DNA from 4 places in the Plantactinospora sp. BB1 genome. Region 1 is predicted to be linked to each of the others. Evidence: riboswitches for the same ligand, from Rfam matches in the RefSeq annotation. Region 1 holds a riboswitch; each other region holds the start of a gene.
The links. A riboswitch is a leader RNA that binds a small molecule or an ion and turns the genes downstream of it on or off. The one in region 1 is predicted to bind S-adenosylmethionine.

Region 1 (2,194 bases):
GAAGCTGGCGCTGAGCCGCAACCCGCACCGCAACGTGCAGGAGCTGCTCGACGACGCCGCCGACGCGGCGGTGGACAAGTTGATCGCCGACGCCGGCGGGCCGGCCTGGGACGCCGAGGGGTTCGCCGCGCTGCGCGACCGGGTCCGGGCGGATCTGGTCGACACCACCGTCGAGGTCGTCGACCGGGTACGCCGGGTGCTCGCCGCCGCCTACGCGGTCGAGCAGCGGCTGGCCCGGACCAACGACCTGACCATGGTGGCGGCGCTGGCCGACATCCGGGCCCAGCTCTCCGGACTGGTGCACCGCGGCTTCGTCACCGAGACCGGGTACGCCCGCCTCGCCGACCTGCCCCGCTATCTGACCGCGATCGAGCGTCGCCTCGACCGGCTGCCGCAGAACCCGCAGCGGGACCGCGACCAGCAGGCCCGGATCGAGCAGGTGCAGCAAGAGTACCGGGAGATGGTCGACGCGCTGCCACCCGCCCGCCGGGGTTCCGACGCGGTACGGCAGATCCGCTGGATGATCGAGGAACTCCGGGTGAACGTCTTCGCCCAGGCGCTCGGTACGCCGTACCCGATCTCGGAACAGCGGATCTACCGGGCGATGGACGTCGCCGAGGCGGGCTGAGGCCCCGCACCGGCCGGACGCCCCGGGGCGGCGGGTGGCGAGCGACACAGCCATCCCGGCCCTGACCAGTTGGAATGTCGGTACCCGGGTTTAGTAGGCTGACCTCCGGCCATCCAGAGCGACCGAGAGACCTGGCTCGTCGACGTCGCAGCAACCCCCCACCGTGGGTGCGGGTGCTACCGCCAGGACCGATGGAGGTTCAGCAGTGCGCAGCATCCGAGCCGGGCGGGCGAGCCGGCTGCATGTCGTCTGGCACCGGTGGCGTCGACACGTCGACCTCTGCCGGACGAGCACCATGCTCTGTCGGGCCTCGGCCTGACCGCGACCGCCGGTCGGCGGCATTCCGACCATCTCGTCAGCACCCCCTGAGCGACGCCGTCGGCGTACCGCCCGTGACCTGACCGGTTCGGGTGGTTCTCCGGCACGCCGTCGCCGGATATTTCATGGAGTTTCAGCACAATGCGCATCAACCCTCTCGCCACCCGCCTCCTCTCCGGGGTCGCCGCCGTCGCGCTGCTCGGCGCGGTCGCCGCCTGCGGCGGCTCGTCGTCGGGCGACACCGCCGACAACCCGTACGACCTGCTGCAACCCGGGACCCTGCGGGTCGGCACCCTGACCGACGCGCCGCCGAACGTCTTCCTCTCCGACGGGAAGTTCACCGGCTTCGACAACGACCTGATGACCGCCGTCGCGGGCAAGCTCGGGCTCAAGGTCGAGTTCGTCGGCACCGAGTTCTCCGCGCTGCTCGCCCAGGTCAACAACCACAAGTTCGACGCCGGCTCGTCGTCGATCACCATCACCGAGGCGCGGCGCAAGACCGTCGACTTCACCAACGGGTACGACTTCGGCTACTTCGGACTCGACGTACCGGCCGGCTCGCCGATCAGGAGCTTCGCCGAGCTGAAGGGGAAGCGGGTGGTCGTGGTGCAGGGCACCGTGCAGGACGACTACGCCACCAAGGAGGGCCTGGACCCGGTCCGGGTACCCGACTACAACGGCGCGATCAACCAGCTCAGGTCGAAGACCGCCGACGCCTGGATCGCGCCCGCCGAGATCGGCGAGAAGTCCGCACAGGAGAGCGGCGGCAAGATCGTACTGGCCGAGAAGCAGCTCAGCTCGGCACCGACCGCGTTCGCGGTGGCCAAGGGCGCCGACCCGCTGCGCGAGGCGCTGAACTCCGCACTCGACCAGGTGATCGAGGACGGCACCTGGACCCGCCTCCAGGAGCAGTACTACCCCGGTCGGCCGGTACCGGAGAGCTTCAAGCCGGGCAGCGGCACGGTGACGTACCCGCCGGTCAAGGCCGGTCCGACGAGCCCGGCCGCCACCCCGGCGAGCTGACCCGGCCAGCACATCAGACAGTCGTCGGCCGGCCGCCCGGGGCGGCCGGCCGACGACTGGTGGATCCGAGACAGGTGAGGCGATGGAGACCCTGGCGACGCTCTGGGAGACGTTCTTCGACTGGGAGTCGATGCGCGAGGCGCTGCCCGAGATGCTCACGGTCGGGCTGCCCAACACACTGCTGCTGGCGCTGCTCTCCGCCATCGTGGGGACGCTGCTCGGCAT
Region 2 (2,194 bases), 770 kb from region 1:
CTCGTGAGCGTCCCGGAGGAACTGCTGCTGGCCGCCGTCCGGCCGCAGTGCCGCGACCACCGCGGAGATCAGGCCGAGGCTGTGGCCGAGCCCGATCACCGGGCCGGACCACGCCGCCCGGGATCCGGGCCGGAGCAGACACAGGTGCATCAGGTGGGTGAGCAGCCCCTCGACCACCGAGGAGCGCAGTGCCGCCGGGGTGATCGGCGCCTGGTTACGCAGCCAACCGCGCAGCGGGATCCCGTCCGGCGGCAGGTGCCGAGCGTTTTCCGCGCCGAACCGGTGCACCGCCCGGTCGACGGCCTCCGCGGCGACGTCCAGGAGTTGCCGGTCAGCCGGTCGCCGATAGAGGTTCTGTAGCTGCCGGACCAGGCCGGGACCGGAGGTTCCGAAGCCGGAGAAGAGCAGAACCGAGGAGGTGGACCCGTACCGCCCGGAGGAGCTCATGCCGATCCTCCTTCCGGCAGGCCGTCGGCCTCTGCGGTCTTCTTCAGCGCGCTCAGCCAGTCACGCAGCGAGGCCTCCAGCGCGATGCGCAGGTTGGTCGGGTCGACCCGTACGGGCTCGCCGTCCCAGGACTCCTCGGTCCGGACGAGGACGCCCTCGGGCTGCGGGCTGAACGTCCACACGTGCAGGCCGTCGATGCCGCGTGTCCGGCCGCCCCAGGCGATGCGCCGCTGCGGTACGAGATCAGCGACCGTTGACGTGATCTCCAGGCCGGCGATGCGCCAGTCGAAGGTTGCGCCGACCCGCAGCGATCCGCGCAGGTTCGCCCGCTCGATGTGCGGGTTCCAGTCCGACCAACGGTCGATGTCGGTGTGCAGGTTCCACACCGTGCCGGGCGCGGCGCGGGTGAAGACCTCCAGTTCGATGACCACCGGGGCGTTGCGGTTGACGTCCATCGCCATATGCACAGCGTTCCGGGCCGGTCGACGGCGGACATCCGGCAACTGACGTGGCTTCATCCATAGAGGTTCATCGATATGTCCTGCCCGACGTCGGGTCACTGTGGACGCGGGCACGCCCGTCGGCGAGAGGTGCCCGTCAGCATGCGCACCTCTCGAACGCGCTGCTGCGGTATCGCGCCGACGCCTCCGGCGGCACCGAGCCGGTGCTACGATCGCCGGCACAGGTCATGAGCGCCAGCGCGAAGCCCCGGCTCGCTGGCCGGCAACCCTCCGTTCGCGGGCGGGGTGCTCCGGGTGAGGACCAGGCTCGGCACGAGCGATGCCGAGCAAGCCGCGAAGCAGGAGGTCCCAAGTGCCGTCGATCCCTTCCTTCGACCAGGACACGGCACCCGAACAGCACCCCACGCCAACCGGCCGGGTACGACTGCGTCTCGCCGACGCCGCCGACGCCGAGCAGATCGCCCGACTGCACGCCGAGAGTTGGCGTCGGCACTACCGTGGCGCCTACGCCGACTCCTTCCTCGACGGGGACGTCGCCGCTGACCGGCACTCGGTCTGGTCGGCCCGCCTGGCTGCCCCGACCAACAGCCGGACCGTGGTGGCCGAAGACGAGAGCCGACTCGTCGGCTTCGTCCACGTCGTGTTCGACCACGACCCCAGGTGGGGCAGCCTGGTCGACAACCTGCACGTCGTGCACGGCCACCAGCGGACCGGCGTCGGCTCCACGCTCCTGGCCCACGCCGCCCGAGCCGTCCTGGAACACGCGACGGCCGCACGGATGTACCTGTGGGTCCTGGAGCAGAACACGGCGGCGCAGCGCTTCTACCGCGCCTGCGGAGCCCGCAACGTCGAGACGGCGACCGTGTCACCGCCCGGCGGAGACCCGTCCCGACTCAACGGTGCTCCCCGCAAGTTCCGGATGGCCTGGCCGGACGTCACGGAGCCGAGTGGCCTCGACACCCGTCGCCGAGACGACGGGTAGCGCAGCACGCTCTCGGCGCCGGAACCCGCTCCTGGCTCCCCCCGGGTCAAGGCAGCGCGTTCGCCGGGTTCGCGGTCCCGCCGCGTGCCGTGGACGCGATCCTGAGCAGGCAGGCGAGATCCGGGATCGTCCTGACCTGCCGGGAAATGACCTGCTGGCCGGCGCGGTTCCAGATGCGCAGCCGCACCCGCCCCCGCTCCACCCGTGCGATCTCCGACCAAGCCACGAATCGCCGTCCGTCGCGTACTCCCAGGGCGCTGACCGTGATCGGGCCAAAGACGCTGGTGCCGGTCTCGGCGATCTC
Region 3 (2,194 bases), 490 kb from region 1:
TGGGTGGCCGCCCCGACGCCGAGGGTCGCACCGCCACCGGCCAGGTACGGCGGGGCGGCGTCGAGCCAGTCCGCCCGTCCGGCCAGTACGCCGATCCCGAACGGCGCGTACAGCTTGTGTCCGGAAACGGCCACGTAGTCGACGGTCAGGGCGGCGATGTCCAGTTCGGCGTGCGGGGCGAGCTGGGCGGCGTCCAGCGCGATCCGGGCGCCGTGCCGGTGGGCGACCCGGGCCAGGTCGGCGACCGGCCAGCACTCGCCGGTGACGTTGCTGGCCCCGGTCACCGCGACCAGGATCGGTGCCCCGCCGCCGCTGCCCCGGCGCAGTTCCCGCAGTGCCGCGTCGACCGCCCGCACGGCGTCGCCGGCCGAGCCCGGCACCGGCAACCGGACCGTACCGGCGGGCCAGGGCAGCAGGTTGGCGTGGTGCTCGGCGGCGAAGGTCACCACCCGGGTGCCGGGCGGCAGGGCCCGGGCCAGCAGGTTGAGCGCGTCGGTGGTGTTGCGGGTGAAGACGACGTGGTCGTTCGCGCGTACCCCGAGGAAGTCGCCGACCTGCTGCCGGGCCCGCTCGTACGCCAGCGTGCTGCGCCGGGAGAGCGCTCCGGCGCCCCGGTGCACGCTGCCGTACCAGGGCAGCAGCTCGGCCACGGCGTCGGCGGCGGCCCGCGCGCACGGTGCGGTGGCGGCGTAGTCGAGGTTGACCTGTCCCGGCACCCCGAGCACCGCGAGCGGCGCCGCCGGGGCCAGGGTTGCCGGGGTCAGGGTTGCCGGGGTCGGCGTTGCCGGCGCGGCCACGCCGGTCGGCCGGGCGGGCGCGGAAACGACGGTGCTGCTCATCGGGGATACCTCCGGTGGCCAGGGACCCCGGAGCGGGTGGGAACGGGGTCCGCGCTTGCCCGGTGCGGCGTGCACCGAGCCCGGTCATCACCCGGGGCACCCCACCGCGAACCTCGACGAGGGTTGCCGGCCAGCAAGCCGGGGCTTGACGCTGGCGCTCGTGACCTGCCAGAGAGCATAACCGGCCCGGTTGTGCTCCGGCCGGGCTGTCCGGAGGAACTACGCTGATCACATGGCCGACACCCCGCCCGGTGCGGCGGCGCCCCAGCCGCCGTCGCCGACCCCGCCGTGGCCGCCCGCCCCGTCGGGGCAGTTCCCGCCCTCCGCGGGCAGCCTGCCGCAGGTGGCGGCGCCCGAGCGGCGGAGCCGGGCCCGGCTGCTGACGATGATCGGGGCGATCGCGCTGATCGTCGTCTGCGCGGTGCTGATGGCCTGGGAGCTGGTGTCGCCGGCCGGGGTCACGCCGCCGCTGATCGGGCTGGCCGCGGCGGCGCTGCCGGTGCCGGTGCTGGTCGCCTGCTTCCTCTGGCTCGACCGGTACGACCCGGAGCCGGTCAAGTATCTGGCCTTCTGCCTCGGCTGGGGTGCCGCGGTCTCCACCTTCGCCGCGCTCCGGACCAACACCTTCGCGGCCGACACGCTCCAGCTCCCGCTACCGCTGGTCGGCGTGCTGGTCGCGCCCTTCATCGAGGAGCTGACCAAGGCGCTCGGCCCGCTCCTGCTCCTGCTCTACCAGCGCCGCAAGTGGTCCGGCATCACCGACGGCATCGTCTACTGTGGCCTGTCGGCGGTCGGCTTCGCCATGGTCGAGAACATCCTCTACTTCGGCCTGCACGGCTACGCCGAGGGCGTCGACCAGTACGGCCCGGCCACCGGCGCGCAGAACGTCTTCGGGATCTTCATCCTGCGGGTCCTGATCAGCGGCTTCGCCCACCCGCTCTTCACCTCGATGACCGGCATCGGGCTCGGCATCGCCGTCCGGTCGGGCAGCCGACCGATCCGGATCCTCGCCCCGCTCGCCGGCCTGCTGCTGGCGATGATCCTGCACGGCGCCTGGAACCTGGCCGCGACCCTCACCCAGCTCTTCGCTGAGCCGCTGATCCTGCTCTACAGCTACCTCGGGCTGATGGTGCCGATCTTCCTGGGCGTGGTCGGCCTCGCCGTATGGGTCCGGAGCTGGGAGGGGCGGCTCACCCAGCGGCGGCTCCCCGACTACGTGTCGACGGGTTGGCTCACCCCACCCGAACTGGCCGCGCTCGGCACCCTCGGCCGGCGGCACGCGGCCCGCCGCTGGGCCCGCCGGATCGCCGGTGAGGAGGGCGCCAAGGCGATGCGGGCGCTCCAGATCTCCGCGA
Region 4 (2,194 bases), 470 kb from region 1:
GCGGCAGTCGGGTGGCGGCCAGGAACGCCTGCCGGCCACCGGAGCAGTACCCGATCACCCCGACCCTGCCGTTCGAGGCCGGCAGCCCGCGCAGGTGGTCGGCGGCGCCGCCGACGTCGCCGACGAGCCGGTCGTCGGGTACGCCACCGGCGGCCCGTGCCGTCGCCGCCGCGTCGTCGGGGCTGGCGCCGGGTGCCTCCCGGGAGTAGAGGTTGGGGCAGATCGCCGCGTACCCGTAGCTGGCCAGCCGACGCGTGATCTCCTTTGTCGGCTCGTCGTAGCCGGGCATGTGGTGAATCACCACCACCCCGCCGTGCGGCGTGGCATCGAGGGGCTGGGCGAGATATGCCTCGATCTCGTCGCCGCCCGCCCCGGTGATCCGGACCGTTCCGGCCTGCATCCCGTCCCGCACCGTCGTTGCTCCCGTCCTGCCCGGCCGGACCGCGTCCGCCGGCCGTACCCGAATTCTCATTAGCCCGGGTAACTATTTCAGCCGGCGGTCGGCGGCGGTCCGGTGACCCGGTGACCCGGTGCGGGGATCTTCCTCACACCGCGAACAGACCCGGGACAGCGGCCTGCGGTGCCCGTAGACTGTCGGCACAACTTCATACCTCATCCAGAGGGGCTGAGGGATACGGCCCGATGACGCCCCGGCAACCACTCCACGGCGGAGCAGGTGCCAAATCCGTCCCCGCCGCGCGGTGCGGCGCCAGGGAAAGATGAGAGGACGGCTATCGCCATGACGTCGATCATCGACGCGACCCCCAGCCAGACCAGCCCGGTGGCACCCAACCCCGCCCGCGTTCTCGTCTGTCGCGGCTGCGGCACCGAATATCCGCTGGTCGCGCAGCACGCCTGTTACGAGTGTTTCGGCCCGCTGGAGGTCGGCTACGACGCCGCGACCCTGGCCCGGGTCACCAGGGCCGACATCGAGGCCGGCCCGAAGAACCTCTGGCGGTACGCCGCGCTGCTGCCGACCGGCCAGGACCCGACCACCCGGGTCACCCTCGACCCGGGGTTGACCCCGCTGGTGCCGGCCGCCGGCCTCGCCGCCGAGCTGGGCATCCGGGCGCCGCTCTGGGTCAAGGACGACAGCGCCAACCCCACGCACTCGTTCAAGGACCGGGTGGTGTCGGTGGCGTTGACCGCCGCCCGTGGTCTCGGCTTCACCCGGTTCGCCTGTGCCTCGACCGGAAACCTGGCGAACTCGGTCGCCGCGCACGCGGCCCGGGCCGGGGTGCCGTCGATCGTCTTCATCCCCGGCGACCTGGAGCAGGGCAAGGTGGTGACCACCGCCGTCTACGGCGGCGACGTGGTCGCGATCGACGGCTCGTACGACGACGTCAACCGGCTCTGCGGCGAGCTGGTCGAGACCGACGAGTTCGAGGACACCGCCTTCGTCAACGTGAACGTCCGGCCGTACTACGCCGAGGGCTCCAAGACGCTGGGTTACGAGGTGGCCGAGCAGTTGGGGTGGCGGATTCCCGAGCAGGTGGTCATCCCGATGGCCAGTGGCGAGCTGCTCACCAAGATTGACAAGGCGTTCAGCGAGCTGGTCGAGATCGGACTGGTCGAGGCGCCGCCGAACGGCTGGAAGGTCTTCGGCGCCCAGTCGGTCGGCTGCAACCCGATCGCCGTCGCGCTGCACGCCGACACCGACGTGATCACCCCGGTCCGGCCGACCGGGATCGCCAAGTCGCTCAACATCGGCGACCCGGCCGCCGGGCTCTACGCGCTGGAGGCGGTGCGCCGTACCGGCGGCTGGATGGACTACGCCGACGACGACGAGATCCGCGCCGCCATCCGGCAGTTGGCCCGGACCACCGGCGTCTTCGCGGAGACGGCCGGCGGGGTCACCGTGGCCGTACTCGGCAAGCTGGTGGCGAGCGGCCGGCTGGATCCGGACGCCGAGACGGTGGTCTTCAACACCGGCGAGGGCCTCAAGACCCTGGACGCGGTGGCGGCACAGGTCGGTCCGACGTACCGGGTCAAGCCGTCGCTGCGGGCGGTCCGCGACGCCGGGCTGCTCGGCTGAATTTTCCGGAAGAAATTTTTGGCATCTGCCCGAAGCGTGCTCGGGCAGATGCACGTGCAACTTGCAGGTGGAATCGTTCGGTTACCTCGGCGAAGCGTCGGACCCGGCGGTACGGATGCGGTGCGTAGCTGCTCTTTTGCCGCCCGTGACGAAAACACG

Region 2: linked by a shared signal. The riboswitch ahead of C6W10_RS02870 (GNAT family N-acetyltransferase) and the one ahead of C6W10_RS06075 (ABC transporter substrate-binding protein) in region 1 are both predicted to bind S-adenosylmethionine.
Region 3: linked by a shared signal. The riboswitch ahead of C6W10_RS08200 (aminotransferase class V-fold PLP-dependent enzyme) and the one ahead of C6W10_RS06075 (ABC transporter substrate-binding protein) in region 1 are both predicted to bind S-adenosylmethionine.
Region 4: linked by a shared signal. The riboswitch ahead of thrC (threonine synthase) and the one ahead of C6W10_RS06075 (ABC transporter substrate-binding protein) in region 1 are both predicted to bind S-adenosylmethionine.

The regions. Positions count from the first base shown of each region.
Region 1 covers NZ_CP028159.1:1,443,318-1,445,511, forward strand. The annotation lists gene hrpA (ATP-dependent RNA helicase HrpA) at 1-628, shown strand, start outside; SAM riboswitch class I at 735-826, shown strand; gene C6W10_RS06075 (ABC transporter substrate-binding protein) at 1,088-1,969, shown strand; gene C6W10_RS06080 (amino acid ABC transporter permease) at 2,052-2,194, shown strand, end outside.
Region 2 covers NZ_CP028159.1:668,390-670,583, reverse strand. The annotation lists gene C6W10_RS02880 (ACP S-malonyltransferase) at 1-447, opposite strand, end outside; gene C6W10_RS02875 (SRPBCC family protein) at 444-908, opposite strand; SAM riboswitch class IV at 1,132-1,247, shown strand; gene C6W10_RS02870 (GNAT family N-acetyltransferase) at 1,261-1,890, shown strand; gene C6W10_RS02865 (DUF6585 family protein) at 1,937-2,194, opposite strand, start outside.
Region 3 covers NZ_CP028159.1:1,935,001-1,937,194, forward strand. The annotation lists gene C6W10_RS08200 (aminotransferase class V-fold PLP-dependent enzyme) at 1-839, opposite strand, end outside; SAM riboswitch class IV at 886-1,005, opposite strand; gene C6W10_RS08205 (PrsW family intramembrane metalloprotease) at 1,072-2,194, shown strand, end outside.
Region 4 covers NZ_CP028159.1:1,916,271-1,918,464, forward strand. The annotation lists gene C6W10_RS08135 (dienelactone hydrolase family protein) at 1-412, opposite strand, end outside; SAM riboswitch class I at 610-726, shown strand; gene thrC (threonine synthase) at 740-2,035, shown strand.